DNA from 2 places in the Rahnella selenatireducens genome. Region 2 is predicted to be linked to the other one. Evidence: riboswitches for the same ligand, from Rfam matches in the RefSeq annotation. Region 2 holds a riboswitch; the other holds the start of a gene.

Region 1 (18,578 bases), on a different contig from region 2:
GGTGCAGTCGCCGATTCGATTGGTTTTAACCCGTTGTTTATCGCAATGGGATTCTTTGATTTGGTTGGGGCCGTATTCCTGATTGCCCTGATCGCAGAACGCCGCAATCCGGCAAAAAGGGAGAGTGTATGAAAACGTTAAAACACTGGGAGCTTGCCGGGCAAAACAACGCAGGTGTGGATCTGCGTGTCGAAGGTAAGCATCTGTTTTGTCTGCGGGTGCTTGAAGAAGGGCTGATTCGCGTCTTTATTCAGCGCAACGGCGAACTGGCGCTGGACAGGACCTGGAGCATCGCGCCACAAAACGATGTGCCATGGGAAGGGCGTGACCGCCTGAGCAACGAAGGTTTTTCGCAGCCGGGCTTCCAGCTGTCGCAAGATGAAGACTCGCTGACTTTAACGACTGAGGCGCTGCGCGTCACGGTTCATCAGCCGCTGTGGCTGGAGTGGGAACATAAAAATGCGGCGGGTGAATGGCTGCCGCTGGTCAGTGACCGTAAAACCGGCGCGTATATGCTGGCGGTCAAAGGCGATGCCTCAGCACATTATCAGCTGCGCGAAAAGCAGGACAGCGTTTACGGACTGGGTGAAAAGGCCGGTGATCTCAACCGCAGCGGTCGCCGTTTCGAAATGCGCAATCTCGATGCGATGGGTTATAACGCGGCCAGCACCGACCCGTTGTACAAACATATTCCGTTTACGATGACCCGCCGGAATGACGTCAGTTTTGGCCTGTTCTACGACAATCTCAGCAATGTCTGGCTGGATCTGGGCAATGAACTGGATAACTACCATCTGCCATACCGACGTTTCAGCGCTGAAGCGGGCGATCTGGATTACTACCTGTTTATCGGCCCGACGTCGCTGAAAGTCACCAAAAAACTGGTGAAGCTGACGGGTAAAACTACCTTTGGCCCGAAATGGAGCCTCGGTTACAGCGGTTCGACGATGTATTACACCGACGCGCCGGATGCCCAGCAACAGCTGATGAAATTCATCACGCTGTGCCAGCAGCATGAAATTCCCTGCGATTCCTTCCAGCTATCATCGGGTTACACATCAATTGGCAACAAGCGTTACGTGTTCAACTGGAACTACGACAAAGTGCCTGAACCGGAAGTGATGTCGAAAGCGTTTCTCGACGCCGGTATTCGTCTGGCCGCTAACATCAAACCTTGCTTGTTGCAGGATCATCCGCAGTACGCGCAGGTGGCGGAGCAGGGCCTGTTCATTCGCGACAGCGAAAGCAACGTGCCTGAGCGCTCAGTTTTCTGGGATGACGAGGGTTCGCATCTCGATTTCACGCATCCGTCCGCCGTGCGCTGGTGGCAAAAAGGTGTGACGCAGCAGTTGCTGGAAAAAGGCATCGGCTCGACCTGGAACGACAACAACGAATACGAAGTCTGGGACAGCGACGCGCGTTGCCACGGTTTCGGCAAATCGATCGCCATCAAACACATCCGCCCGGTTATGCCGTTGCTGATGATGCGCGCGTCGTTTGAAGCGCAGCAAAACTTTGCGCCGGAAACCCGTCCGTACCTGATTTCGCGTTCCGGCTGTGCGGGCATGCAGCGTTATGTGCAGACATGGAGCGGCGACAACCGCACAAACTGGCAGACGCTGCGTTACAACACGCGCATGGGTATCGGGATGAGTTTGTCCGGTTTGTACAACGTCGGGCATGACGTCGGCGGTTTCTCTGGCGATAAACCGGATGCTGAATTATTTGTCCGCTGGGTACAAAACGGCGTGATGCATCCGCGTTTCACCATTCACTCATGGAATGACGATAACACCGTGAATGAGCCGTGGATGTATCCGCAGGTGACGCCGCTGATCCGTGATGCAATCCGTCTGCGTTACCGTCTGTTGCCGTATTTCTACACGCTGCTGTGGCAGGCACATGCCGAAGATGAACCGATGCTGCGTCCGACGTTCCTCGATCATGAGCATGATAAAAATACGTTCGCTGAAACCGATGATTTCCTGATGGGGCGCGACCTGCTGGTCGCCAGCGTTGTCGAAGAAGGCCAGCGCGAACGCAGTGTTTATTTGCCGGATAACGGTATCGGTTGGTGTGATTTCTATACCGGCGAATGGTTTGCCGGTGGTCAGACAATCACGCGCGATGCGCCGCTGGATCGCCTGCCGCTGCTGGTACGCGCCGGTGCTGCGCTGCCGCAATCTTCCCGTCTGGCGCACGTTGACGCCAGTCGCGATCTGCTGCGTGAACTGCATGTTTATCCAGCAGCGGGCCAGGCGAAATCGAGCGGTTTACTGTTTGAGGATGATGGCGAAAGCCACCGTTGGGAGCAAAACCATGCGCTGTGGGTGAACTGGGAAATTACCAGTAACGCGCAACGTATTGATATCACGCTGACTCAGCGCGGCGATTTCAAACCGGCGTGGAAAACTCTGAACATAGTTCTGCCGAAAGGCGAAGCGCGTGAGCTTTGGGTGAATGGAGTGAAGACCAACAGCTATAATCTGTAATTTTTCCGAATGCCTCTCCTGCGAAGGGGAGGTCAATTCGACGCTTATTTAGCAGCCCGTTTCCGCGTTTTCTTTTCCGCCACTACCGATTTTACTTCACTTTCAATCCAGCCATCGGCAAGCCGTGTTTTTAGCATCTCGCCGGGTGCTGTCTGGGTCGTTTTCTTCAGCAAAGTGCCTTTTGGTGTGGTCGTCACGCTGTAACCCCTCGCCAGTGTCGCCAGCGGGCTGACTGCTTCAAGCTGCGTGCAGGCCGTACCAAACCGCTGACGGCTTTCTGCCAGCTGTGATGACATCGCCTGTTGCAGCCGATATTGCAGCTGCTGAACCCGTTGCTGGGCGCGGTGAATGCGGGGCTGGGGTTGTTGCTGATTCAGACGCTGTTGCAACCTGTCGGTACGGCGCAGCATCTGACGCAGCTGGTTTTGCATCGCTTCATCCAGACGGCGACGCAGTTTGAACAACGCCGTTTGCTGGCGCGCCAGACGTAAATGCGGATGCTGTTGTTGCAGGCGATGATTCAGGCGCGAAAAACGCTGTGCCAGCTGTGCGAGATAATAATCCATCGCCATTTCAAGGCGCTGCTGCTGTGACTGAATCTGGCGTAGCAACTCCAGCTGATTGCGGCTGATCAACTCTGCGGCGGCCGACGGCGTCGGGGCGCGTAAATCTGCGACGAAATCGGCAATGGTCACGTCAGTTTCATGGCCGACCGCGCTGACAATGGGAATGCGGCTGGCGAAAATCGCCCGTGCCACGCGCTCATCGTTAAAACTCCACAAATCTTCCAGTGAACCGCCACCGCGCCCGACAATCAGCACATCAACTTCCGCACGGGTGTTGGCAAGCGCAATAGCGCGGACAATTTGCCCGGGTGCATCCACACCCTGAACGGAGGTCGGATAGATAATGACGGGCAGGGAAGGATCGCGGCGCTTGAGCACGTTCAGCACATCGTGCAGCGCGGCACCGCTGGCAGAAGTAATGACTCCGACGCATTTCGCAGGCGAGGGCAGCGGCTGTTTGAACTGCGCGTCGAACAACCCTTCTGTGGCCAGCTGCTGTTTCAGTAGATCGAATTTCTGCTGCAATAAACCGTCACCGGCTTCCTGCATACTCTCGGCAATCAACTGATAATCGCCGCGCGGTTCATATAGCGTAATAGTCGCACGGATCAAAACCTGCTGACCGTTTTGCGGGCGAAACGTGGTGCGACGATTGGTATTGCGGAACATCGCGCATTTGACCTGCGCGCGGTCATCTTTGAGGGTGAAATACCAGTGGCCGGAAGAAGGCTGGGAGAAGTTTGAGATCTCACCGGAGAGCCAGACCTGACCCATTTCGTTTTCCAGCAACTGTCGGACCGTCTGATTAAGGCGGCTTACGGTAAAAATAGGAGGCGAAGAAGGTAGTGGCATGTGATCCAGATCAAATTCAAAAACAGAGACTTAATCGACTGATACTACATACCCTAAAAAGGTAATCAAGAAGTTTTTTCAAATAGTGCTGGTCGGGATGCACACTCACCTGTATACTCCAGCTGCAATATTTTATCTTTTCCGCATCCACCTTGGTGAGATATTGCCCATGCTACGTATCGCAAAAGAAGCACTAACGTTCGACGACGTTCTCCTTGTTCCAGCCCACTCCACAGTTTTGCCCAATACTGCCGACCTCGGTACTCAACTGACCGCTAAAATCCGTCTGAATATCCCTATGCTGTCCGCAGCAATGGATACGGTGACTGAAGCGAATCTGGCGATTGCTCTGGCGCAGGAAGGCGGCCTTGGCTTCATTCACAAGAACATGTCTATTGAGCGTCAGGCGGAAGAAGTCCGTCGCGTGAAGAAGCATGAAAGCGGCGTTGTTGCTGACCCTAAAACGGTGACTCCGGCGACCACTTTACGCCAGGTTAAAGAACTCACTGAAATTAACGGTTTTGCCGGTTACCCGGTTGTGACCGAAGAAAACGAACTGGTCGGTATTATTACCGGTCGTGACGTGCGCTTCGTGACCGATCTGGAACAGCCTGTGACCGCGGTAATGACGCCGAAAGAACGTCTGGTTACCGTGAAAGAAGGCGAAGCCCGCGAAGTCGTCCTGCAAAAAATGCACGAAAAACGCGTAGAGAAAGCGCTGGTGGTTGACGCGCAATTCCATCTGCTCGGTATGATCACCGTCAAAGACTTCCAGAAAGCCGAACGTAAACCAAACGCATGTAAAGATGAGCAGGGCAGCCTGCGTGTCGGTGCTGCGGTTGGCGCAGGCGCGGGCAACGAAGAGCGTATTGATGCTCTGGTTGCGGCGGGCGTTGACGTTCTGCTGATCGACTCCTCACACGGTCACTCTGAAGGCGTTCTGGAACGTATTCGCGCCACCCGCGCAAAATACCCGGATCTGCAAATCATCGGCGGTAACGTTGCGACTGGCGCAGGTGCTCTGGCATTAGCTAAAGCGGGCGTGAGCGCGGTTAAAGTCGGTATCGGCCCGGGTTCAATCTGTACCACCCGTATCGTCACCGGCGTCGGTGTTCCGCAAATTACTGCGGTTTCTGACGCAGTTGAAGCGCTGGAAGGCACCGGTATTCCGGTGATCGCTGACGGCGGTATCCGTTTCTCCGGTGACATCGCAAAAGCCATCGCTGCCGGCGCAAGCTGCGTGATGGTCGGCGGTATGCTGGCTGGGACGGAAGAATCTCCGGGTGAAATCGAGCTGTATCAGGGCCGTTCATACAAATCTTATCGCGGTATGGGTTCGCTGGGCGCGATGTCCAAAGGCTCCTCTGACCGTTACTTCCAGACCGATAACGCGGCTGACAAACTGGTGCCGGAAGGTATCGAAGGTCGCGTTGCCTATAAAGGCCGTCTGAAAGAAATCATCCACCAGCAAATGGGCGGTCTGCGCTCCTGTATGGGGCTGACCGGTTGTGCTACCATCGACGACCTGCGCACCAAGGCTGAATTTGTTCGTATCAGCGGTGCGGGAATTCAGGAAAGCCACGTGCACGACGTGACGATTACCAAAGAGTCACCTAACTACCGCATGGGTTCTTAATCCCTTAAGACAGCGAGCAATTAGCTCGCTGTCTGCTTTTATTGCACTAAGAAAAATTTAACCTGTTGTTTTAACGCTTTTATTGCTTTCTGGAAAACGCCCCCTCATGAGCGAAAATATTCACAAGCACCGTATCCTGATCCTCGATTTCGGCTCCCAGTACACCCAACTTGTTGCACGCCGCGTGCGTGAACTCGGTGTCTATTGCGAACTCTGGGCCTGGGACGTAACCGAAGCCCAAATCCGCGAATTCAATCCGAACGGGATCATCCTGTCCGGCGGCCCGGAAAGTACCACCGAGCATGACAGCCCACGCGCCCCTGATTACGTCTTCGAGGCCGGTGTACCGGTTCTGGGCGTCTGCTACGGGATGCAAACCATGGCGATGCAGTTAGGCGGCCATGTTGAAGGCTCAAACGAGCGCGAATTTGGTTATGCGCAGGTTGAAGTTCAGACTGAAAGCGCGCTGATCCGCGACATTCAGGATGCCCTGAGCGAAAACAATAAACCGCTGCTCGACGTCTGGATGAGCCACGGCGATAAAGTCACTGCAATCCCTTCTGATTTCGTGACCGTTGCCAGCACCGAGACGTGCCCGTTTGCCATTATGGCCAACGAAGAAAAACGCTTCTACGGTGTGCAGTTCCACCCGGAAGTCACGCACACCCGTCAGGGCCTGCGTCTGCTCGAACGTTTCATCATGGACATCTGCGAGTGTGAAGCTCTGTGGACACCAGCGAAAATCATCGAAGACGCCGTTGAGCGCCTGCGCGTTCAGATTGGCGACGATCATGTGATACTCGGCCTGTCCGGCGGTGTTGACTCTTCCGTGACTGCCATGCTTCTGCACCGCGCCATCGGCGACCGTCTGACCTGCGTGTTCGTGGATAACGGCCTGCTGCGTCTTAACGAAGCGGATCAGGTTCTGGAAATGTTCGGCGACCGTTTCGGTCTGAACATCGTTCACGTTGCTGCGGAAGACCGTTTCCTGTCAGCGCTGGCCGGTGTTGATGAGCCGGAAGCAAAACGTAAAATTATCGGCCGCGTGTTCGTTGAAGTCTTCGACGAAGAAGCCTGTAAGCAGGATGAAGTGAAATGGCTGGCGCAGGGCACTATCTACCCTGACGTGATTGAATCCGCTGCTTCTGCAACCGGTAAAGCACACGTAATCAAATCGCACCATAACGTGGGTGGTCTGCCGAAAGAGATGAAACTGGGTCTGGTTGAGCCGCTGAAAGAGCTGTTCAAAGACGAAGTGCGCAAAATCGGTCTGGAACTCGGCCTGCCGTACGACATGCTTTACCGTCACCCGTTTCCGGGGCCGGGCTTAGGTGTTCGCGTACTGGGCGAAGTGAAGAAAGAGTACTGTGACCTGTTGCGTCGCGCCGATGCTATCTTCATCGAAGAACTGCACAAAGCCGACCTGTACAACAAAGTCAGCCAGGCGTTCACCGTCTTCCTGCCAGTCCGTTCCGTTGGCGTGATGGGCGATGGCCGTAAATACGACTGGGTAGTTTCACTGCGCGCAGTAGAAACCATCGACTTCATGACCGCGCACTGGGCGCATCTGCCGTACGATTTCCTCGGCCGCTGCTCCAACCGCATCATCAACGAAGTTAACGGCATTTCCCGCGTTGTTTATGACATCTCCGGTAAACCACCGGCGACGATTGAGTGGGAATAAATTTTAGAGAAATCTAGAATTTAGCGCTACAAAAACGCCAGCAGGATCGCAAGCTCTGCTGGCGTTTTTTTATGTCTGAAACTCTCAGAATTCTATTTCAGATGCGCCGCAAACCCGGTTTTCTCTGGCGTGATTTCAGCTTTAAGCGTCAGTGAAGGAATGTCATAGTCGCCGCCATTTTGCTGACGGAAGGCGATGGGTGTTATGGTTTCCAATGTATCCAGCCGGGTCGCCAGTTCATCGCAAAGCTGATGAAATCGTGGTTCATCCGTACGGCCAGTGCGGTAGAACACCAGCGGCGGGAGCACGGTAAATCCCGGATAATGCAGGATCCCGTGATGGATGGGGAACAGCAAATCGTCTAGGGATCCGTTGATACCGCGCGGGCTGTAATGCGGTTCTCAGCCTCCGGTCGTTACCATCAGCATGGCGCGTTTTCCTGACATATTCCCTTCACCGTAACGGTCGCCCCAGTGCGAATCCGAATGTTCGCCCACGCCGTATGCAAACCCGTAGGCGTAAACCCGTTCCACCCAGCCTTTCATGATGGCAGGCATGGAAAACCACCACAGTGGAAACTGGAAAATCACGGTATCGGCCCAACGCAGTTTTTCCTGCTCGGCGGTGATGTCCGGGCTTTGCGTTCCGTTTTTGAACGCCCGCTGTGAATCCTGAGAAGGATTGAAAGGCATGTCCGTCGAAGGCGATGTATTGTCAGCGGCGTCCAGCGGAGCTTTCCATTGCATGGCGTAGAGGTCGGAAACCTGTACGCTGTGATCGGCGGCCTCCAGGTGTTTTACGGCGAAATTTTTCAACGAACCGTTCAGGGATTTCGGTTCCGGATGGGCGTAGACGATTAAAATATTCATGGCGGACTCTCCGTTAAGTGATGAAAGCAGAGTAGGCCGCCGTCAGGTATAGTTAAAATGAATTTAAAATATACCAGGTATAGTTATGAATAATTTCGGCCGTCTGGATCTCAATTTATTGCTCACGCTGGATGTCCTGCTCGCGGAGCACAATGTCACGCGGGCGGCGCAGCGGCTGAACTTATCCCAGCCTTCAATCAGCGTTCAGCTGGCTAAATTGCGTGAGTTTTTTGACGATCCGCTACTGCTGCCAGGCCCGCGCGGCATGCGTCCGACAGCGCGGGCTGATGAGTTACGTCAACCTCTGCAACAGGCGCTGGCTGCTCTGGCGTCTGCGGTTTCTGCCGGTGACGTTTTCGATCCGACGAAGGCAGAGAATACCTGGAATCTGGGCGCGGCGGATTATGGCGAATCCACCATTGTATTGCCTGTGCTCCAGGCATTCCGCGCTGTTGCGCCCGGAACAAAACTGGCGATTTTTGAAACATCACCGGTGCGGATTATGCGGAAAATGGAGCGCGGAGAACTGGATTTGGCGTTTCATACGGGGGAAGCGGTGCTGAAGGATTTACACAGCACGTTATTGTTTTCCGAACGTTATGTGCTGGTCGGCAGGAGAGGACATCCGCAGCTGGCGAAGCCGGTCACTATGCCGGTGTTTTGCTCGCTTGAGCATGTGATCGTTTCGCCTGATGGTGGTGGATTTCAGGGCATCACCGACAGCGCGCTGGCAGAAGCCGGGTTATCACGGCGCGTGGTGCTTTCCGTGCCGCATTTCCTGTTTGTCATTCAGGTTCTGCTGACCACCGATTTAGTCGCCATGCTTCCCGAGCGTCTGGTGCGTGGAAACCCCGCGTTGCACCTTACCGAGCCGCCCGTGAAAGTTCCCGGTTTTGAGATGCACATGTACTGGCACGAACGCTCGCACCGCGACCCGGCGCATATCTGGTTACGGGAATTCATGAGCAGTGCGGTGTGAAGAAAGCGGCATAAACAAAATAAAAAAGGCAGCCCTTTGGCTGCCTTTCAAAAATGCTGACTAACGCGTCTGACTTAGTTTGACTGGAACAGTTTAGTGTCGTTTGCCAGACCATCGATCACGACTTTCAGATCGTTAGCGGTGACTTTCTGGGTGTCATTGGAAACCTGTTTGCCGAAGCCTTTACGTACAACTTTGAAGACAGGTTTGCCGGTGCTGGCGTCGATCAGCTCACCTTCGAAATACACTTCCGTATCGCGTGTACGGTGTCCGCTGGCGGTTTCAGCACTTGCGATGACCAGTGCAACCGGAATCACTTCATAGAACTGCAAACCTTCCGCCGAAGTATTCACGCCGGTGATCGCACCACGGAAAATCAGGGTGCGCGGGCCGGCATGGTCAGTCAGCTGCAAACGATCCGCCATCGCGGGTTTCAAACGGCTGTTTGCGTAATCCAGTACACCCTGCAACGTTTCTTTGCTGATTTGTGGCGTTGGCTTAGGTTCCGGATAGAACGTAATAGGCTCGTATTTCAGGTAAGAATAATTGGCTTTTTTGAATGAAGGATCAATCCAGCGCAGTACAGGATTACCTGATACGGTTTTTACTTCAGTCAGATTGGAATAGTCACCGAGGAAGCCTGAGAATTTTTCCTTTTGTGTGACATGGTTAGTACAACCCGCCAAAAACAGAGCACCCGTAATCAGTGCTGCCTGCATCAGTTTTGTTTTTTTCATTCTTACCCTCGAAAATGTTTACGGAAGACAAAGTATGTATAGCACTGCTGTGGAATTTAACCTTTTAACTACAAAGAAAAATTGATGTTCATCAGGAATGAAGAAAATTACACTTGCTTGCTAATAATTTATCTATTAATCATTTGCCAGGTGAATGAAATAAATAATATTCGCCCTTCGGACTGTCGCCGGTCGAAATAATTTTCCAGCCCTTTGATAAATAAAATTCGACAGAGTTTTTACTCTTAACTAAGCATTTCAGTGACCCCGTTCGGGTGAACGTTTTTTCACTGGCGTGCAACAACGCGCTGCCTGCGCCGGTGCCCTGATATTGCGGGTCAATGAACAGATTGTGCAGGAAGTTTTCCTGCGTAAAAATTGAGGCGAATCCGAGCAGATGCCCGTCACGTTCGGCGACCAGTATTGTTTCGCCAATCACGGCGCGGTCAAAATCTTCGAGCTGAAAAACGTCTTCCATCCACGTCCAGGTATGTTTGCGCGATGCCAGATACAGCGTACGCAAAAAAGGACGATCGGCTTCTTCGTATGGGCGGATGTTGAGTGCTGGTGGCAAAGAGTGAAATCCTTTGAAAATATGAGGGCAGAGTACGTTCACTTCACTGAGCCATACTGCCAGCGAGTTTACGGGAGTTCAATTTGGTTTGTTGTGCGGGGGTAAATAAATCAACAGCAAAATGATATTTCAACATTCGGTTGATATTGTGTTCGATTCAAATGCAATGCCGGATTACATCACTCATGCCCAAAATTCCACCAGAAGCCGCAGCCGAAGGAGCACTCGTTCTGAAAACGCTCTTCGCCTCCGTGGATACCCTCGCTGCGGCCCTCGGCAACAATACTGAAATCGTGGTTTATGACCCGACGAATCCGTCATCTTCCGTGCTGAAAATCACCAATGGTCACGTTTCCGGCCGCGTGGTGGAGGATTCCATGTTCAGCGGCCCGGACGGTGATTTAGGGTTCGCCGGTCTTCTCAACGCCCGGAATCCGGCTTTTCCATCCTCCGAACCGCTGGTTATTGCGGATTACACGACAGTGACCGCGAAGGGACAAAACTGAAAAGTGCCACGACGGTTTATCGCGACGAGGCGGGCATCGCATTTGCCAGCCTGTGTATCAACGTTGATCTCAGCGAAGCTGAAATTGCACATGCGGTGCTCGGGCGCCTGTTCAGACAGTATTCTTCAGAGAATATGCCACAAAATACCCAAACCGGTCTCGAGTCCATGATGGAAGAAATCATTGATTCTTCCCCGTCTCAGTCGGGGTGTGCGGGTAAACCGATGAATAAAAAAACTGGAAGCCGTAAGGGTTATGCAGGATCGCGGGATGTTTATCGTCAAAAGCGGCGATCTTTATTTTGTTTCCGGCGAAGTGCCGATTACAGCGGAAGGCAAAACGCGCGCCGGAATTGAAGCGCAGACTCATCTGGTGTTTTCGAAAATAGCCGGGTCGCTTAAAGAATATAACCTGACGAATCGATGATGCTGTTTCCGTCAATGTTTACCTGACCGATAAGAAAGATTTCAAAGCTTTTAACGAGGCGTATGTAAAACATTTCAACGCGCCATATCCTGCACGCACAACAGTTTGCGTGGAACTTCTGGTCGATGTTTTACTGGAAATTAACCTTATTGCGTCGGCGGCGAAATAACGCGCTGTACGAAAAATCCTGATTGACCTTCTCAGGCTCGCCACCAATAATGCTTCCTTGACTCGGGGTGCCGCTCTTGCAAAAGAACGGCTGAGATTTTACCCGTATTACCTGATCTGGATTATGCCAGCGTAGGGAAGTCAGGTATCTCTCCCGATACCGCCTTCTTTAGCGCCGGTGGGGAGAACTATGAACACCCGACCTTCCGTTTTTTCTGGTGCAACAGCCGCCGCTTCTTTACAACAACTTCGTGCCTCCGCGCCGCTGGTTCACTGTCTGACCAACGATGTGGTGCAGTCCTTTACGGCCAATGTTCTGCTAGCACTCGGCGCTTCACCGGCGATGGTGATTGACCCAGCCGAAGCCGCGCAGTTCAGTGCAGTAGCTGATGCCTTGCTGATTAACGTCGGCACGCTGACCCGTCCTCATGCCGATGCGATGCTGGCGGCGATTCAGGCAGCGAATCAGGCCGGAAAACCCTGGGTGCTGGACCCGGTTGCTGTTGGAGGCCTGAACTGGCGCACTGAGTTTTGCCTCGAACTCATCAAACTCACGCCCGCGGCTATTCGCGGAAACGCCTCCGAAATCCGTGCGCTCACCGGACTGAGTGCATCCGGACGTGGCGTAGACAGCGGCGATGATTCCTTTTCTGCATTGCCCGCCGCACAAAAGCTGGCGCGGGAAACCGGCTCTGTGGTGGCTGTCACCGGTGAAACCGATTACGTCACCGACGGTGAACGCAGCTGGTCGGTTCCCGGCGGACATCCGCTGATGACCCGCATCGTCGGCACCGGCTGCTCCTTATCTGCGGTTGTTACGGCATTTGCCGCATTGCCCGGCAAACGTCTGGATAACGTTGCTGCGGCATGTCGAGTAATGTCGTGTGCCGGTGAGCGCGCCTGCGCCGTGGTGAAAGGGCCGGGCAGCTTTACGCCGGAGTTTCTTGATAACCTGTATTTAATGCGCGAAGAGTGGCTGAACGGGGAAAACATCGGATGAAAAGAATCAATGCCCTGACCATAGCAGGTACTGACCCGAGCGGCGGTGCGGGGATCCAGGCAGATCTGAAAACCTTCTCGGCGCTTGGCGCGTATGGCACGAGCGTAATCACTGCGCTGGTGGCGCAAAACACCCGTGGCGTGCAGTCTGTTTACAACATTGAGCCGGATTTCGTGGCCGCACAGCTGGATTCCGTACTCAGCGACGTGCGGATTGACAGCACTAAAATCGGCATGCTGGCGAACAGCCAGATTGTTGAAGCGGTCGCCGAAAGGCTTAAGTATTATCAGCCGCCTTTTGTGGTGCTTGATACCGTTATGCTGGCAAAAAGTGGCGATCCGCTGCTGTTACCGGAGGCCGTTGATGCCGTGCGCCGTCTGCTTATTCCGCAGGTTTCAATTATTACCCCCAATCTGCCGGAAGCCGCTGCGTTACTGGAATGCCCGGTAGCGGTGAATGAGTCAGAAATGCGTGAACAGGGCGAAGCGTTACTGGCGATGGGATGTGAAGCTGTGCTGATCAAAGGCGGTCATCTGAGTGATGAAGAAAGCCCGGACTGGCTGTTTTTGGCAGATTCACGTGAGCGTTTTACCGCGCCGCGGGTGAATACCCGACATACGCACGGCACCGGCTGTACGTTGTCGGCAGCGCTGGCGGCATTGCGTCCGCGTCACAATAATTGGGCAGATACCGTGCGGGGAGCCAAAGACTATCTGCAACAGGCGCTGATGCAGGCCGACTCACTGGAAGTCGGCCACGGCATCGGGCCGGTGCATCATTTTCACCGCTGGTGGTAAAACTTATCAGGCGCGGCGCTGAGTTTCGCTCAGCGCCTCTTCTGCCTGGTAATACATCGTCAGCGCCTGTTGCAGATGCACGGCGTCAAACGGGTTCAGCGGGTAGAACTTATCTTCTTTGCGCGGACGAAACATCACACGGATTTTATTCGATGAAACCTGTTCAAAAAGGTAACTGGCAATATCCTGATTTTCCTCATCCTTCCACGAAAGCAAAAGCGCCGCGTGCTCACCGGTACGACGCCCGATAAAATGCTCGTGCAGCCACAATCCTTCGCATTCACCGTCTTTTTGCAGCTTCTTGCCGCTGAACCACGTGGATCCCGCCAGCATCAGCAGCGACTGTGGCGTGATTTCTTCACGCAGCTTGCGCCACAGCGGCTGATTATTCTCCATCTGCCAGCAGGCCATGCCGAGATAATCATTCAGCTCACGCCAGTCGCTTTCCAGCTGCTCTTTCAGCTCAGGTTCCTGAATATGCATAAACTGTTGCAGACCGGTGGCCTGTTCACCCAGCTTGTTGTAAGCAATTACGGTCATGGTACGGGGCTTGCGGCGGAACGTAATCCACAACAGAAATTTGGGAATGCGGAAGGTAATGGCCTGAATGGTCAGTTTGTAACGATTGCCGCGTGACATGACAATTCCGTTAGACGTCCCGCGTTTGTCCTGATAATTCCTCACCAGTACCACACTGTTCTGGCCCATCCAGCCTGTGACGTAATGCTCTTTTTCGCTTTCAGCCACGTCCAGATCGCGCACGACCTGGCTGATTTTCTCGACATCGAGCTGAGACAGGGACAGCGACTGATCTGCGCTGTAATAGCTTTTTTTCAGGGGGGCTGTAGCAGGCATAAAAGTATCCACGATATTGATGTGGTTTACAGCTTACACCAAGTTGTCATACAAATTTTGGGGCTACCCCGCAAAACGGGCATTTTTTTCGGGTTACGTTAGCCCTGATAACGAAATTTCCCGAGGCGTCTCGTAAAAACGTGCATGCTGCATTGTGATTCATTTTGCCGGGATTATTCTGTCGCTCATTGAAATCAGGGAACGATAAACAGAATGAAATATTTAACGTTACATGAAACGGTAATTAACGAGACGGTTCTCATCATGAATGCGGTCTTTGATAAATTAAAAACCCCGCTTATTATCAGACGTATTTGTCGCAGTGATATTATCTGGCAGCAGCGCAAGGCCCGACGTAATTTACTGCAACCGAAAAAGAATCCGCTTAACTGGAAATGGTTATTCAATGAATACCGTTAAAACAAACCTGCTGAGTCTGGGGTTGAGCAAACCGCTTACGTGTTTTGTCTTAAAAATCCGCCACAGGAGCGGGCGGCTTTCTTATTGAAATCCTGCCGGTTTGCAGAGAATGATCTTGAAATCAATGCGCTGGAGAATTTTTACCGTAAAACGCCTGAGCATCCATTAAAAAGAAAAATGTTGTTTTTTAGCCTGTGTATTACGGTCACCTATGCCAACTCTCTTGATGGAAATAAATTACTGGTGAAAGAAAATACACGATTTATTATTAAAGATGTTGTCAATAAAGTCGTAATGCGCTTTTATATGTCAGAAGCACCTTTAACCAAAGTGGCAGGTAAGATGGAATGTGAGTCAAATTACTTTCTGTTAGACGAGTATATGAAGTCAAAATTAAATAATAGAACGCTTTAATTTAATTCCAATAAATATCAATTTTCACAGTCTGAATATAAGGAAAAGTGTTTGGGTAAATCCGTTCAGTTAACCCCACGCCAGATTGAGCTGGTCGATATGCTCGTTGGGTATTTGAGATATTGCGAAGAAAAGTATTCTGACTTCGATGAAGAGGGGCTCGGCGCATTTGGTCCGCCGGAAGCCTTCTACCATCCGCCTAAAGGCTGGACTAAACTTCCCTGAAACGCGTTGGGCCCCGCGCGCTGGCATTGCGCTAAAACGCGGGGAAAACTTTTTTTGCCCTATCTATTCCGCATCAAACCAGTCGCTGTTTTGCTCAGCAATCGGCGTAATGGTGGAAATCATTTCCTGCAAATGAATGCGGATGGCTTTTTCGGCGGCGTCCGGATCGTGCGCTTTCAGTCCGTCAAAAATGGCGTAATGCTGCGCGATGAGATTTTCCGGCGGCGATACCTTGCTGAGCGTCAGAAACCGCACGCGATCCATCGTGGCTTTGATGTGCTCGACGGTTTCCCACGCCAGCCGGCAGTCAATAATCTGCGCGATGGTGCGATGAAATTCATCGTCGAGTAACAGGAATTCCTGCGTTTGCTGGCTTTTTGCCGCCAGCGTCTGCCGTTCAAGATTGTGCTCAAGCAGCGCGAGATCTTTATCCGTCGCGACCATGGCAGCGCGGCGGACGACGGCGGTTTCAACGGCTTCACGAATAAAACGGCCGTCGGCCACCCGTTTGGAAGAAATTTTCATCACGTAAGTGCCGCGCTGTGGCAGAACCTGTACCAGCCCGGCTTCGGCGAGTTTGATAAAGGCTTCGCGAACCGGCTGGCGGGAAACATTAAAACGCGTGGAAATTTCTTTCTCCGACAGGAACGCCCCCGGTGCGATGGCACAGGTGACAATGTCCTGACGCAAAGTGCGATAAATCTGCTGATTTACCGGCACATTACTGAGAAATTCAAAGGAGTCTGTCATGGGCTCAATTTGTCTTCAGAATCGTGAGAAGATAATACTAACATGAGTTTTCTCAGGATTTTGAGATTGTTAGCGCAAGGTTTTATCAAATTATTGGGAATTAATATGCTCGCGGCAATAGAGTTTTTTGTAGGCCGCCGGTGTGATACCCAGCAATTTGCGGAAAATCCGGCGAAAATAGGCCACGTCGTTAAAACCGGTCTTTCGCGCAACATCCGCAACATTGCCGGTATTGCTCAGCAGTAGTTTTTCCGCCACCGCCACCCGTTGTTTATGCAACGCATCCGTCAGCGTCATCTGAAACGTCATGCGGAAAACCCGGCCGAGATAATCAGCATTGCAGTGCAATCTGTTTGCCAGCTCAGAGGCACTGAGTGGCAGATGGTATTGCGTGGTAATCAGTTCACGCGCCTTATAGGCCAGCGCGACACCCGGCCCGCCGGGCTCCACATTTTCAGGCCAGACGCGGGAGACCTCTTGCAATAATAAAACCAGAAACAATGACAGAGAATTTCCACCGCGTTCCTGCTCATATAAAAATAATCTGAACAGGGTTAACACGGTTTCCGTATCCCTGATTTTGCAGTGTTGTGGAATATTCAGCTGTAAAGAGGGATTATTTTGCTGTGATTGAATTAATGTCGTTTTTTCCACAATGTCAAAATGCAGCCAATAGAATTTTAACTCAGGATCAAACGTCGTCACGCCTTTATGTTCCCGGCCGGGAAATAACAGTAAACTTTCCCCTTCGCGTAAGTCAAAACGGGTATTTTCTTCATGTAAGGAAAGCGTACCGCGCACAACATAAATGAGTTCATGTGAACTGAGCTTTCGGGTCGGATGTGTACCCACTCCACGGGAAATAAATAAGCCACCGTTTTGCACGTTAACCGGGTAATTTACGGAAAATGAAAGCATTTCAGGCACTCATCTGGCAGTTGAAGCCTAACATTAGCACAGCGGTCGTGGTCTGCCAGCGGGCAGGAATGAGCTTTTGATCTGCTTCACAGATTCCATTCATCAGTCGGAATTGTCCCGTTTAACTACTTTATCCTCCTCTTGTTGGCGTAAGAGCCCTGTGCCAGATTTACGGCGTACCTTATTTATCGCCGGGCTGATATTACAACTCAGTCTTATTTAATACGTTTCTGAAGCTTATAAATAACGATATAAAAGCGAGGAAAATAAAATGCCAACCGATTCTATAAATACCGGTTCATCGCCGGTAAGGGGCACTGACGTCATTGTGTCTGCAAACGCCAAACTTTCGGTCAGTGAGAAAATTGGTTACGGATTAGGAGATGCCGGAGGGACGATAATTACGTGCCTGATCACCAGTTTTTTAACCTTTTTTTATACCGACGTTTTCGGTTTGACGCCTGCGATTGTCGGCACGTTGTTTATTTCACTGCGTGTTATTGATGCAATTTCCGATCCGCTGATGGGCATTCTGGCCGACCGGACACAAAGTCGCTGGGGCCGTTTTCGCCCGTGGCAGTTGTGGATTGCGCTGCCTATCGGCGTAGTCGGTTTTCTCACGTTCACCGTGCCAGGGTGGAGCGGTGACGCCAAAATTGCCTACGCATTTTTCACTTATTTCCTGCTGTCCATTTCTTACACCGCGATCAACGTGCCGTATTGCGCGCTGATTAACACCATGACCACGGATCATCGCGAGGTGATGTCCTGTCAGTCCTGGCGCTTTGTCTTGTGCGGCGTCGCCGGTTTTCTGGTGTCGGTCGGATTGCCGTGGCTGGTACAGGTACTGGGAAAAGGTAACGCTGCGGCGGGTTATCAGCAGGGCGTCGGTTTGCTTTGCGTGATCGCAGTCGGGATGTTCCTGTGGTGCTTTTTTGCCGTGCGGGAGCGCCTGCCGCTGGCACTGCTCGGGCAGTTCAGCGTCCGTGAGCACATTCGCGGAATGCTGAGAAATGATCAGCTTTTGCTGGTATTGCTGATGTCTTTCCTGCTGATCAACGTGTTTAACCTGCGCGGCGGCGGTTATATGTATTTCATCACGTACGTGCTGAGAGGCGGTGCGGGTTACGCCTCGATGTTCTTCGGCATGGTGACGCTGGCGTCGATTCTCGGGGCGGTGATCGTCAATCAGCTGACAAAATTTATCGACAGCGTGCGTCTCTACATGCTGACTAATCTGGTGCTGGCGGTGTTTTCGCTGCTGTTATGGTTCGTACCGGTGGGCGAACAGTGGCAGACGCTCTGGCTGGGCATTATTTTTGTCCATTGCGTCATTCTGGGCTTTACGCTGCCGCTGCACTTTTCACTGATGGCGTTCGCCGATGACTACGGCCACTGGAAAAACGGCATCCGTTCTTCCGGCATGAACTTCGCCTTTAACCTTTTCTTCATCAAACTCGCGTGGGCATCCAGCGCCGGGATTATCAGCCTGGTCTTCGTGCTGGTTTCTTATCAGGCCGGAGCAGATCACCAGACCGCAGCCTCGCTCCGCGGGATCACACTTCTCGAAAGCCTGCTGCCTGCGGCGATGCATCTGCTGCTGGCGGGCACCCTGATTTTCTGCAAGCTCAACAACACATTACTGACGCGCATGTCGCGTGAGCTGGCGGCCAAAATTTAACTGACGATAACGATTCAGGAGGTTGTATG
Region 2 (12,725 bases):
GGTAGGTATTACCTGTGTGATTCAGCCTGGCGGTTCAATCCGTGATGACGAAGTTATCGCGGCCGCAAACGAACACGGTATCGCAATGCTGTTCACCGACATGCGCCATTTCCGTCATTAATTTTCTTTTAGCGGGTGCGATGCGCCCGCTCACCCGGAGTCCTCGAATGAATATTTTAATTATCGGTAACGGCGGGCGTGAACATGCACTGGCATGGAAGGCATCGCAATCTCCTCTGGCGGACAAAGTTTTTGTCGCCCCCGGAAACGCCGGTACCGCACTGGAACCTCTGCTGGAGAATGTCGATATCGCCGCAACGGATATCGCTGGTCTGTTGGCGTTCGCCAAAAGCAATGATATTGGCCTGACGATTGTCGGCCCGGAAGCCCCGCTGGTGATTGGTGTGGTCGACGCATTCCGCGCTGCGGGTCTGAAAATTTTTGGCCCGACGCAGGAAGCGGCGCAGCTGGAAGGCTCAAAAGCTTTCACCAAGGATTTCCTCGCTCGCCACAATATCCCAAGCGCGGATTACCAGAACTTCACCGAAATCGAACCGGCACTGGCTTATCTGCGCAGCAAAGGCGCGCCGATCGTCATTAAAGCTGACGGACTGGCTGCGGGCAAAGGTGTCATCGTGGCGATGACATTGAAAGAAGCAGAAGATGCAGTCCACGATATGCTGGCAGGAAATGCGTTTGGCGACGCTGGCCACCGTATCGTTATCGAAGAATTCCTGGATGGCGAAGAGGCGAGCTTCATCGTAATGGTTGACGGCACGAACGTTCTGCCGATGGCAACCAGCCAGGATCACAAACGTGTTGGCGATGGCGACAGCGGCCCGAACACCGGCGGTATGGGCGCTTATTCTCCGGCACCGGTTGTGACGGATGAAATTCATCAGCGTGTTATGGATCAGGTTATCTGGCCAACCGTGCACGGCATGGCGGCTGAGAACAATACTTACACCGGTTTCCTGTATGCGGGTTTGATGATTTCCGCAGACGGCCAGCCGAAAGTGATCGAATTTAACTGCCGCTTCGGAGATCCGGAAACTCAGCCGATCATGTTGCGTCTGCGCTCGGATCTGGTCGATCTTTGTCTGGCCGGTGCGGAAGGCCGTCTGGGCGAGAAAACGTCTGAGTGGGATCCGCGTCCCTCATTGGGCGTTGTGATTGCCGCCGGCGGTTATCCTGCCGATTACAAAACCGATGATGTGATCCACGGTTTACCGCTGGAAGAAGTCCCGGACGGCAAAGTCTTCCAGGCCGGAACCCGTTTGCAAGATGAACGCGTGGTGACAAATGGCGGACGCGTACTCTGTGTGACGGCGCTGGGTAAAACTGTCGAAGCCGCTCAGCAACGTGCTTATGATTTAGCGAAAGATATTCATTGGGAAGGCAGCTTCTGCCGCAAGGATATCGGCTATCGGGCCATTGACCGCGAACGCAATCAGTAATCGCGTTCATCTGACGATCAGAACCTGACGATCAAAAAGGCACGCTTCGGCGTGCCTTTCCTTTATATATGTTAGCAAGCGGGATCAGAGATCTGACTCTTTAGGTTCCCACTTACAGAAATCTTCATTTGCGACCAGTAGCAATTCGTTGCCTTCCGGTGCGGTCAGCCAGGCAAGGCCGAGATTGTCGTTACTGCGACTGGCGCGTTTAGCCAGCCAGACCTGCGAACGGACGGTCAGCTTTGGCGTCACCTGTTCGCCTGCACAAGTCGTGATCAGACCCTGCCGCCAGTTAGCCTGCACCAGCCGGACATTGCCCACGCGCAGCGCATTACTCAGATCGAGGATTTTTGTCGCTTCATATTTATAGCGCTCGATATCATCTGACGATAATTTTTCCCGGCGCTCAGGAAGCTGCCGCTGCATAAAGCTGACATGCCCGCTATCGTCAAAACGCAGCATCACACCTAAATCAGTTTGCGTCGCATGCGTTTCTTTAATCAGGTGCAATTGTCCCTGCTGGAATTCATAACGGGTAATGACCGTATCGCCGCCAAAATAGGGGCTGTATACGTTGAGAATAGTTTGAGGTTGGTTTTGTGCGTTGTCTTCGCGCCAGAGCCGGTTGATACCCTGATCGGCAACATACCCGCTGGCAAAGAATAATTCAGAGGAGTTTTTAGAACTGCAACCCACCAGACCGAGAACCAGTAAACCTGCCACCAGTCTGGGGGTGATAAACTGAAGGGGCTTACAGGCCCCTCCGCTTATTCTTTTCACTGCAAGCAATTACTTAACAGCGTCTTTCAGAGCTTTACCAGAAACGAACGCAGGTACGTTTGCAGCTGCGATTTTGATTTCTTTACCAGTCTGTGGGTTACGACCAGTACGCTCGTTACGATGATTTACCTTGAAAGTCCCGAAACCAACCAATTGTACAGCATCACCTTCTTTCAGAGACTCGGTAATAGCAGACAGAGTAGATTCAAGAGCAACTTTGGCTTGTGCTTTGGAAAGATCAGCTTTGTCAGCAATTACATCAATCAGTTGAGTCTTGTTCATAAGTTATCCTTTACAGTGTGTTTATCGTTTGCAAAGCATCGAGTGCGACGGATATGCCGATTGACAGCACCCTCCTGCATACACGCACCGATAGCCACTTTTTTTACGCACCCCAAATGTAGACCAGACAGGGTGCGGATGTGAAGCCTTAAGGCACGACAAATCAGGCGTTAAATCACGTTTTCTAGCCTTATTGCGCTAAATTTATGCCAATGTTACTGACAGCGGCTTCACGCAGGTCAGAACGTAACCCTTTTATTAATTCCAGGTCACGCTCTTCACAGTCAGCCAACAGGCGAAAAATCTCCCATTGGATGTCCCATTCTTCTTCAACAGCAGGAATGATTTTCAGCTCTTCATCGGTCATTTCTTTACCGGCCTGAGTCATTTCCAACATCGCAACAGTACGAATTGATGTCTCACTCACGGCAACCGCATGAGACAACGTTTCGCCGCTCAGACGTGAATGAATCAGTTCGCCTAATGCGATACACGCATCGATGGCCGGGTAAACACCATAAATGTCGTAATCATCGGAAGAAGGCACGGCTTCCTCCAGTTTTTCGAGCTGTGAGTCAAAATTGACCTTGGCGTCTTTTACCACCAGCGTTTCCCAGATTAAATCCAGGATACGGCGGTAAAGCTGTGCCTCGCCGAACCCGGTTTCCAGGCAAAAAGCCTGATAGTTCGGGTACATACGTTCACACAAGCTCGCCATAAACGTCACGTGTTGCCAGCTTTCCAGCTTTTCCAGACGTAAATGAATTGGATTACGTAACATGAGTTGATCTCGTTAACTTTTCTGCGCGGGAGTTTACCTGAAATAAATCAATATCCCTATTCCTTGATTCCTAAAGATCATCACTCAACCGTTGCCAGCGTTGAAACGCTGCCCGGTTTGATGCCACAGCATCCGCCCAGCGGGTTGGCTCTGGCAAACGATATTGCCGCATGCAGCGTTCAACCCAGTAAAGTGACGATTCCATGCTGATGCGATTGCCCGGCGAGATAAACAGCGGATTACAGCGCAGTTTGCTGCGCCAGACCCAGCCAATCTGCTCATCGCCTTCATACAGCGCCTGCTTGCTGTGTTGCTCTTCCCCGAGTGGCAGAAATTTGCCACACAAGCGGCTCTTGGCTACGCCAATCGTTGGCACGTCGATCATCAGTCCAAAATGGCTGGCGACGCCCAGACGGCGCGGATGCGCAATACCCTGCCCGTCAACCAGCACCAGATCGGGTCGCGCACTGATTTGCTTCCAGGCCTGCAACAGCGCCGGTAACTCCCGGAAAGAAAGGAAGCCAGGAATATAAGGCATGACGGTTGGAATCCGGGCTATCTGGTATTCCACCAGCTCAAGCGACGGATAACGCAGAACCGCAACCGCGGCGCGCGTCACTTCACCACCCTGTTCGAAACCGACATCCACACCCGCGATCAGCGCTGGTGTACTGAAATCAGGGAGATCCTGCAGTTCAATTTGATCTGCAAGGATCCGTTGTTGTTCACGTAATGCGCGGGTATCAATCATACGCCGGATTTACTCGTGATATTGCCGGGACAGGCTATGTACTGCTTCCACAAACGCCCCCGCATTTTCTGGTGGAACATCCAGGTGAATACCGTGGCCCAGGTTAAACACATGACCGTTGCCTTTACCAAAACCTGCCAGAATGGTTTCCACTTCCTGTTCAATACGTACCGGAGAAGCATAGAGCATGGAAGGATCCATGTTGCCCTGAATCGCCACTTTGTCGCCCACGCGACGACGGGCTTCGGCAATATCTGTTGTCCAGTCGAGGCCCAGTGCGTCACAACCGGTTGCCGCCATCGCTTCCAGCCATTGTCCGCCGCCTTTGGTGAACAACGTCACCGGCACGCGGCGACCTTCGTTTTCACGGATCAGGCCATCGACAATTTTATGCATGTAGTTCAGGGAAAACTCGCGGTAATCGCGAGGTGTAAGCACGCCGCCCCAGGTGTCAAAAATCATGACAGACTGCGCGCCCGCTTTTATTTGAGCATTGAGGTAGAGAATGACGCTGTCAGCCACTTTATCGAGCAAAAGGTGCAAAGTCTGCGGATCGGCATACATCATCTTTTTGATTTTTGTGAAGGCCTTGCTGCTGCCACCTTCCACCATATATGTCGCCAGTGTCCACGGGCTGCCGGAAAAACCGATAAGCGGTACTTCACCTTTGAGGTTTTTACGGATAGTACGAACCGCGTTCATGACGTATCCCAGTTCCATTTCCGGATCGGGAACGGGGAGTTTTTCCACATCAGCACGGCAAGTTAGCGGGGAAGAAAAACGAGGGCCTTCACCGGCTTCGAAATACAATCCCAGCCCCATGGCATCAGGAATGGTCAGGATGTCAGAGAACAGAATCGCGGCATCCAGCGGGTAGCGACGCAGTGGCTGGAGGGTCACTTCACAGGCCAGCTCCGCATTCTTGCAAAGCGACATAAAATCACCGGCTACAGCGCGGGTTTCTTTGTACTCTGGCAAATAACGGCCTGCCTGACGCATCATCCAGACCGGTGTGATATCCACAGGCTGGCGTAACAGGGCGCGCAGGTAGCGGTCATTTTTCAACTCATTCATTCTGTCTTTTTCCTTCAATATTCGGTTCGCCCGAAAATAATCTGGCGGCATTCTAACATGCAACACTCCTGCTACACGTCGTCTTCATCGCTTTCTGCGCGGCACAGCGCAACTGTATCTTCAATCAGCCTGCGGGCGATGGTCCCCGGCGGCGGCAACTGTGGCAGCTGATCAAAACGATACCAGCCTGCGTTGAGCAGCTCTTTCGGATCATGCACGATGTCACCGCTGTCATAGTCGGCCATAAACGCCATCATCAGCGAATTCGGGAACGGCCAGGGCTGAGAACTGACGTACCGGACGTTCTTCACGCGAATATTGCTCTCTTCCATAACTTCGCGTGCCACGGTTTCTTCAAGGGTTTCCCCGACTTCAACGAAACCGGCCAGTACCGTGTGGATGCCATTACGGTGACGGACATGCTGCGCCAGCAAAATCTCATCACCGCGGCGGATTGCGACAATGATGCAGGGCGCAATTTGTGGGTAATAGCGTTCACGGCAATGCCCGCACAGCGCGGCCCATTCTGTTTTACTGACGTGCATCTCGTGCCCACAGTAGCCGCAAAATTTGTGCGAACGGTAAAATTCCGACAGCTGCACACCGCGCCCGACCAGCTGGAATAGCCCGCGATCCTGATCGAGCATCTGCCGCGCGGACACCATGTGATTGTGCATCGCCTGACGCACCATCCACACCGGCTCGCCCTGCCATTCACCAATCTGACGCCCGATTTTGCCCGTGAGAGAAAATTGCGCAGCGCTGCCATTCGGCAGTTCACCTTCGGGTAGCCACAGCTTGCCCTCAAAGCTGATGACCCACCAGCCGGTATGTTCTTCTGTGATCTGTAATTCCATAATTGTTGTTGCATAACCTCGACGAGACTGACAATCTGGGGTGGATATTTACATATTAGTAACTTTTGGTTACTTTTTTCTCGCTCACGGAGTCAACCATGCTAAATCGTCTGGAAAGACTGACCCAACGCGTTGGTGGCAGTAATGAGTTAGTGGATCAATGGCTGCACGCGCGTAAAGAACTGCTGGTGTCTTACTGCACACTGGTCGGCCTGAAACCCAATAAAGAAAAACATACACCGCTGAATGAAAAAGCGTTGGACAACTTTTGCCATAACCTGGTGGATTACCTTTCTGCCGGTCATTTCCACCTTTATCAACGGGTCATCGATGAAGTGGAAGGTGCAGAGATAAAATTACAGGCTGCGAAAATATACCCTGCACTTGAGCTCAATACTGAAGCTATCATGGCTTTCCATGACAGTTACACCGAAAATGATATTGATGATGACAATGCTTTCGCATTTCATTATGCATTATCCGATGTGGGTGAAGCATTGGATGCGCGTTTTCAGCTTGAAGATCAACTGATCATTCTGGCCTTTGATCCGGAAAGTCGCAAAGAATTGCCTTCTGCAAACGAAGAGCATCTTGCCAGACCCGCGTAACGTGTTACTCCTGCACAACACGTTGCCACAATAAAAACCCTGCTCAGGGTTGTAGTTTTTAAAACGGCCTCCTATATTGAGGCTTCTTGTCGGAGTGCCTCGTGCAAAATTTCCTCGCGGAGATAATGCCAGGCTGAGACCGTTAATTCGGGATCCGCGGAACCTGATCGGGTTAGTACCCGCGAAGGGAACAAGAGTAATGTTATGCGTTTAGCGCGATTTGGCATCAGCCTGCAAACGGCCGCCAGCGTTCAACCGCCCATTTTTACTCCTGCCGTAAACCTCCAGACAAGCAATTTTCCATTACGTTCTGTCACGCTTTTTGCCGTGAAAACAACACAAGGAATTTGCTATGTCGAGTACCCAGAAACCCGTTACATCCGAAAAAAAGCCCGCTAAACGCCGTGAACAACGCGCACAGGCACAGTCATTTATCGATAGCCTGCAGGGCGAAGCCTTCCCCAATTCCCGACGTATCTATCTTCAGGGCAACGATGCCGGTATCGGTATCCGTGTCCCTATGCGTGAAATCCAGCTCAGCCCGACGCTGGTTGGCGGCGGAAAAGACAACCCGCAGTTTGAAGAAAACGAAGCGATTCCGGTTTATGACACCGCCGGACCGTATGGCGATCCGTCTGCGACCATCGACGTGCATACCGGTCTTGAAAAATTGCGTGCCCGCTGGATAACCGGACGCGCTGATACCGAAGAACTTCCGCAAGTCAGCTCCGGTTTTACTCAGCAGCGCCTGGCCGACGAAGGGCTGGATCATTTACGCTTCGAACATCTTCCGCGCCCGCGAAAAGCCATTGCAGGTAAAAATGTCACACAACTGCATTATGCGCGCCGGGGCATGATTACCCCTGAGATGGAATTCATCGCTATTCGCGAAAACATGGGGCGTGAGCGGATCCGCGGAGAAGTCCTGCGCCAGCAACATCCCGGTGAAAGCTTCGGGGCGCACCTGCCCGCGAATATCACAGCCGAATTTGTTCGTCAGGAAGTGGCCGCCGGTCGCGCGATTATCCCCGCCAACATCAATCATCCGGAATCCGAACCGATGATCATTGGCCGCAATTTTCTGGTGAAGGTGAACGCCAATATCGGTAACTCAGCGGTGACGTCCTCTATCGAAGAAGAAGTTGAAAAGCTGGTATGGTCAACGCGGTGGGGCGCGGATACCGTTATGGATCTCTCCACCGGCCGCTATATCCACGAAACCCGCGAATGGATCCTGCGTAACAGCCCGGTTCCGATTGGCACAGTTCCGATTTATCAGGCTCTGGAGAAAGTGAACGGCATTGCCGAGGACCTGAACTGGGAAATGTTCCGCGACACCCTGCTGGAGCAGGCGGAACAAGGCGTGGATTACTTCACCATTCATGCAGGCGTGTTGTTGCGTTACGTGCCGATGACCGCCAAACGCCTGACCGGTATTGTCTCACGCGGTGGCTCGATCATGGCGAAATGGTGCCTGTCGCATCATCGCGAGAGTTTCCTCTACGAGCATTTTCGTGAGATTTGCGAAATCTGCGCCGCCTACGATGTCGCGCTTTCTCTCGGTGACGGCCTGCGTCCCGGCTCGATTCAGGACGCCAATGACGAAGCGCAGTTTGCAGAATTGCACACGCTGGGCGAACTGACGAAAATCGCCTGGGAATATGACGTGCAGGTGATGATCGAAGGGCCGGGGCATGTGCCGATGCAGATGATCCGCCGCAATATGACGGAAGAACTCGAACATTGCCACGAAGCGCCGTTCTATACGCTCGGGCCGCTGACAACCGACATTGCGCCCGGTTATGACCACTTCACGTCCGGCATTGGTGCTGCAATGATTGGCTGGTTCGGCTGCGCGATGCTGTGCTATGTCACGCCAAAAGAGCATCTTGGCCTGCCGAACAAAGAAGACGTTAAGCAGGGTTTGATTACCTACAAAATTGCGGCGCACGCCGCAGATTTAGCAAAAGGCCATCCCGGCGCACAAATCCGTGATAACGCCATGTCTAAAGCGCGGTTCGAATTCCGCTGGGAGGATCAGTTTAACCTCGCGCTCGATCCAGCCACAGCCCGCGCTTATCACGACGAAACACTCCCGCAGGAATCCGGAAAAGTCGCACACTTCTGCTCAATGTGCGGGCCGAAATTCTGCTCGATGAAAATTACTCAGGAAGTTCGCGATTACGCCGCTGCGCTGGAAGCCAAAGCCCAGCCCATCGAACTCGTGGAATCCGGCATGGCGCAAATGTCTGCGGAATTCCGTTCGCGCGGCAGCGAGCTTTATCACCCTGCCAGCCATTCCACTCCGGAGATCAGTAAATGAATCAGCCCGTTAAAACATTCCCGTCCGTTCCTTTCCATCTGGGGTTATATCCGGTGGTTGATTCTGTCGAATGGATTGCCCGTCTGCTGGATGCGGGCGTTAAAACGCTGCAACTGCGGGTGAAGGACTTACCCGATGAAGAAGTCGAACCCGCCATTATCCACGCTATTGCACTGGGGCGAAAATTTGACGCACGGCTGTTCATCAACGATTACTGGCGTCTGGCAGTAAAACATCAGGCGTACGGCGTGCATCTGGGCCAGGAAGACCTGGATACCGCCGATTTGCAGGCCATTCTTGATGCCGGTTTACGTCTGGGCATATCGACGCATGACGATGAGGAACTGGCGCGCGCCGTGGCGGTCAATCCGTCTTACATCGCACTCGGCCATATTTTCCCGACGCAGACCAAAGATATGCCGTCAGCACCGCAGGGTTTGTCGGAATTAGCCCGACACATTACGCAGCTGAACGGCAGCTTCCCGACAGTCGCCATCGGCGGGATCAGTATTGGCCGCGCGCCGTCGGTTCTGGACTGCGGCGTCGGCAGTATTGCCGTCGTCAGCGCCATAACGCAGGCCGCGGACTGGCGCGCAGTCACCGCAGAATTGCTGGCCTTATGCGCCAGCAAGGTTCCGGAAGATGCTTAACGACGCCGCCTTTATGCGCTACAGCCGTCAACTGATGCTGGAAGAATTTGGTCCGCAGGCGCAGGAAAAATTACTGGTGGCCAAAGTGCTGATTGTGGGGCTCGGCGGGCTGGGTTCACCGGCGGCGCTTTATCTGGCAGCGGCGGGCGTCGGGACGTTGTTTCTGGCTGATGACGACACATTGCACATTACCAATCTTCAGCGGCAAATCCTTTACCGCACCACCGATCTTGATCAGCCGAAAGCCAGCCTGGCGAAACGCGAGCTGCTGCGCCTGAATCCACTTTGTGAAGCCGTTACTATTACGGAACGGCTCGCAGGAGATACGCTGCTTCTAGCCGTTGGCAATGCCGATATCATTTTAGATTGCAGCGACAATATGGAAACCCGCCACGCGGTAAACAAAGCCTGCGTGGATATGGGCAAAACCTTGATCAGCGGTAGCGCGGTCGGATTCAGCGGCCAGCTTCTGGTCATCGAAGCGCCCTATCTTCATGGCTGCTATGCCTGTTTATATCCGGATCAGGAAACCGTACAACGCAACTGCCGGACATCCGGCGTTCTCGGGCCGGTCGTCGGCACCATCGGCACGCTGCAGGCGCTGGAAACACTGAAAATACTGGCGGGTTTGCCGAGTTCTCTTAGCGGAAAGCTGCGGCTGTTCGACGGAAAAACACAAAACTGGCGTTCCCTGCAACTCACCCGTTCATCTGCCTGTTCGGTTTGCGGAGGCCATCGTGAACATTCATGTCAATGATGAACCTCACCATTTCGCCGAGCCGCTGACGCTGTTTACCCTGCTCAACCTGCTGGACCTGAACCCGTCGGGCAGTGCGCTTGCGGTCAATCAGGTCATAATTCCACGTGATAACTGGACTGTCCACTTGCTGGACGATGGCGATCAGGTATTGCTCTTTCAGGCCATTGCCGGAGGATGAAACATGTTAAAAATTGCTGATACTACGTTTACCTCACACCTTCTCACCGGGACAGGAAAATTCGCTAACGCATCTGTGATGCAGCAATCGCTGGCGGCATCCGGTTCTCAGCTGGTGACGATGGCGATGAAACGCGTCGATCTTCGGCGCGGCGGCGATGATATCCTTTCACCTTTGCAGCAACTTGGCGTGCGCCTGTTGCCCAATACGTCAGGGGCAAAAACGGCAGAAGAAGCGGTGTTTGCCGCCCAACTGGCACGCGAAGCTTTGGGCACGCACTGGGTAAAACTGGAAATCCATCCGGACATGAAATACCTGCTGCCCGATGCCATCGAAACCCTGAAAGCCGCAGAGATATTGGTGAAGCAAGGATTTGTCGTTTTGCCTTATTGCAGCGCAGATCCGGTGCTGTGCAAACGTCTCGAAGAAGCAGGATGCGCGGCAGTAATGCCGCTCGGTGCACCGATTGGCTCAAATCAGGGGCTGCAAACCCGCGAGTTTCTGCAAATTATTATCGAACAAGCGCGGGTGCCCGTTGTCGTGGATGCCGGGATCGGCGCACCCAGTCAGGCCGCTGAGGCGCTGGAAATGGGTGCCGACGCTGTGCTGGTGAATACGGCAATTGCCGTTGCGCGCGATCCGGTTTCCATGGCGACGGCATTCCGTCTGGCCGTTGAAGCGGGCGTCCTGGCCCGCCAAAGCGGATTAGGCGGACGCCAGCGGCACGCCAGCGCATCCAGCCCGTTGACCGGATTTCTGACTTCCCCGCAGGCAACCTTATGAGCAACTTTACCGATGTCTGGTCTACGCTTGACTGGGACGATATTTCCCTGCGAATTAACAGCAAAACCACCAGCGATGTCGAACGGGCGCTAAGCAGGAACAAAATCGACCGTGATGATTTTATGGCACTGATTTCTCCGGCTGCGTTGCCCTATCTCGAAGAAATGGCGCAGCGCGCGCAACAACTCACGCGCCAGCGTTTCGGCAATACCGTGAATTTCTTTGCGCCTCTTTATCTCTCCAACCTTTGCGCCAACGAATGCACTTATTGCGGCTTCTCGATGAGCAATAAGATCAAACGCAAAACGCTGAATGAAGCGGAAATCCGTGCTGAATGTCAGGCACTGAATGCTCTGGGCTTCAAACATCTGCTGCTGGTTACGGGCGAACACAAAGGGAAAGTCGGTATGGATTATTTCCGCCGGCATTTCCCTGCTATCCGCAGTCATTTTGATTCACTGATGATTGAAGTGCAGCCGCTGCCGCAGGAAGAATACGCCGAGTTAAAAACGCTGGGGCTGGACGGCGTTCTGGTCTATCAGGAAACCTATCACGCGCCGACGTATGCGCTGCATCATCTGCGCGGGCAAAAACAGGATTTCTTCTGGCGGCTGGAAACCCCTGACCGGCTGGGACGTGCGGGAATCGATAAGATCGGGCTCGGAGCGTTGTTCGGGCTTTCAGGAAACTGGCGAACTGACAGTTTCATGGTGGCCGAGCATCTGCTCTACCTGCAAAAAACCTACTGGCAAAGCCGCTATTCGGTGGCGTTCCCGAGATTGCGCCCTTGTACCGGCGGAATCGAACCAGCGTCATTGCTGGAGGAAAACCAGCTGGTGCAGCTGATTTGCGCATTCAGGATGCTGTCGCCGGACGTCGAGCTTTCCCTGTCGACACGCGAATCTCCGTATTTCCGCGATCATGTCATTCCTCTGGCAATCAACACGGTCAGTGCAGGATCCAAAACTCAGCCAGGGGGTTATGCCGACGATCATCCGGAACTCGAACAATTCGCGCCGCATGATAACCGCTCACCGCAGCGGGTCGCCGAGGCATTAACGCAATCCGGATTACAGCCGGTATGGAAAGACTGGGACAGTTTTTTGGGGCGTGCGCCGCAGGGAAATGTCGCCAGACAGCAAGCCGGTAATCTCTCAGGAATGGGTATTCCATAAAGCAATTTTGCCCCTCGCGCCTGCACGCCGGGAAGGTTACCGTGCCGTTGTCGCTGCATCATCGCAGCCGGCCAGCGCCACGCATCCCGGCGCTGCTTCCAACCAGCCGGAATAGGTTATCGTCCAGTTTCCTGTTCCGGCTCCTCTTTTTTCTGTCCATAAATCCAACGCATCGATATTTCAGGCAAAAAAAACCGCCCCCCAAAGGAGTAATGCCAGTCAGTTAAGCAACTGACTGGCTTTTTCCCTGTGCTTTTGGATACTTC

What was found. A riboswitch is a leader RNA that binds a small molecule or an ion and turns the genes downstream of it on or off. The one in region 2 is predicted to bind thiamine pyrophosphate.
Positions count from the first base shown of each region.
Region 1: it holds a riboswitch for thiamine pyrophosphate, as region 2 does, so the genes downstream of both, thiM (hydroxyethylthiazole kinase) here and thiC (phosphomethylpyrimidine synthase ThiC) in region 2, are expected to answer to the same signal.

Region 1 is NZ_JBKEZJ010000013.1:137,543-156,120, forward strand. Features, by position in the region: gene ACLBVC_RS19710 (MFS transporter) at 1-132, shown strand, start outside; gene ACLBVC_RS19715 (glycoside hydrolase family 31 protein) at 129-2,492, shown strand; gene xseA (exodeoxyribonuclease VII large subunit) at 2,537-3,910, opposite strand; gene guaB (IMP dehydrogenase) at 4,080-5,546, shown strand; gene guaA (glutamine-hydrolyzing GMP synthase) at 5,653-7,230, shown strand; partial or broken gene ACLBVC_RS19735 (NAD(P)H-dependent oxidoreductase) at 7,323-8,099, opposite strand; gene ACLBVC_RS19740 (LysR family transcriptional regulator) at 8,185-9,078, shown strand; gene ACLBVC_RS19745 (DUF3313 domain-containing protein) at 9,153-9,815, opposite strand; gene ACLBVC_RS19750 (GNAT family N-acetyltransferase) at 9,955-10,389, opposite strand; gene ACLBVC_RS19755 (PAS domain-containing protein) at 10,575-10,895, shown strand; gene ACLBVC_RS19760 (hypothetical protein) at 11,166-11,321, shown strand; gene ACLBVC_RS19765 (RidA family protein) at 11,344-11,490, shown strand; TPP riboswitch at 11,544-11,645, shown strand; gene thiM (hydroxyethylthiazole kinase) at 11,680-12,489, shown strand; gene thiD (bifunctional hydroxymethylpyrimidine kinase/phosphomethylpyrimidine kinase) at 12,486-13,286, shown strand; gene ACLBVC_RS19780 (hypothetical protein) at 13,293-14,141, opposite strand; gene ACLBVC_RS19785 (hypothetical protein) at 14,355-14,561, shown strand; gene ACLBVC_RS19790 (hypothetical protein) at 14,601-14,975, shown strand; gene ACLBVC_RS19795 (hypothetical protein) at 15,027-15,200, shown strand; gene ACLBVC_RS19800 (GntR family transcriptional regulator) at 15,264-15,950, opposite strand; gene ACLBVC_RS19805 (helix-turn-helix domain-containing protein) at 16,041-16,868, opposite strand; gene ACLBVC_RS19810 (MFS transporter) at 17,140-18,549, shown strand; gene ACLBVC_RS19815 (glycoside hydrolase family 127 protein) at 18,576-18,578, shown strand, end outside.
Region 2 is NZ_JBKEZJ010000032.1:6-12,730, reverse strand. Features, by position in the region: gene purH (bifunctional phosphoribosylaminoimidazolecarboxamide formyltransferase/IMP cyclohydrolase) at 1-121, shown strand, start outside; gene purD (phosphoribosylamine--glycine ligase) at 168-1,457, shown strand; gene ACLBVC_RS24445 (DUF1481 domain-containing protein) at 1,542-2,183, opposite strand; gene hupA (nucleoid-associated protein HU-alpha) at 2,247-2,519, opposite strand; gene ACLBVC_RS24435 (YjaG family protein) at 2,710-3,300, opposite strand; gene nfi (deoxyribonuclease V) at 3,371-4,051, opposite strand; gene hemE (uroporphyrinogen decarboxylase) at 4,061-5,125, opposite strand; gene nudC (NAD(+) diphosphatase) at 5,197-5,982, opposite strand; gene rsd (sigma D regulator) at 6,081-6,590, shown strand; TPP riboswitch at 6,671-6,797, shown strand; gene thiC (phosphomethylpyrimidine synthase ThiC) at 6,943-8,913, shown strand; gene thiE (thiamine phosphate synthase) at 8,910-9,563, shown strand; gene ACLBVC_RS24400 (HesA/MoeB/ThiF family protein) at 9,556-10,320, shown strand; gene thiS (sulfur carrier protein ThiS) at 10,301-10,501, shown strand; gene ACLBVC_RS24390 (thiazole synthase) at 10,505-11,284, shown strand; gene thiH (2-iminoacetate synthase ThiH) at 11,281-12,459, shown strand.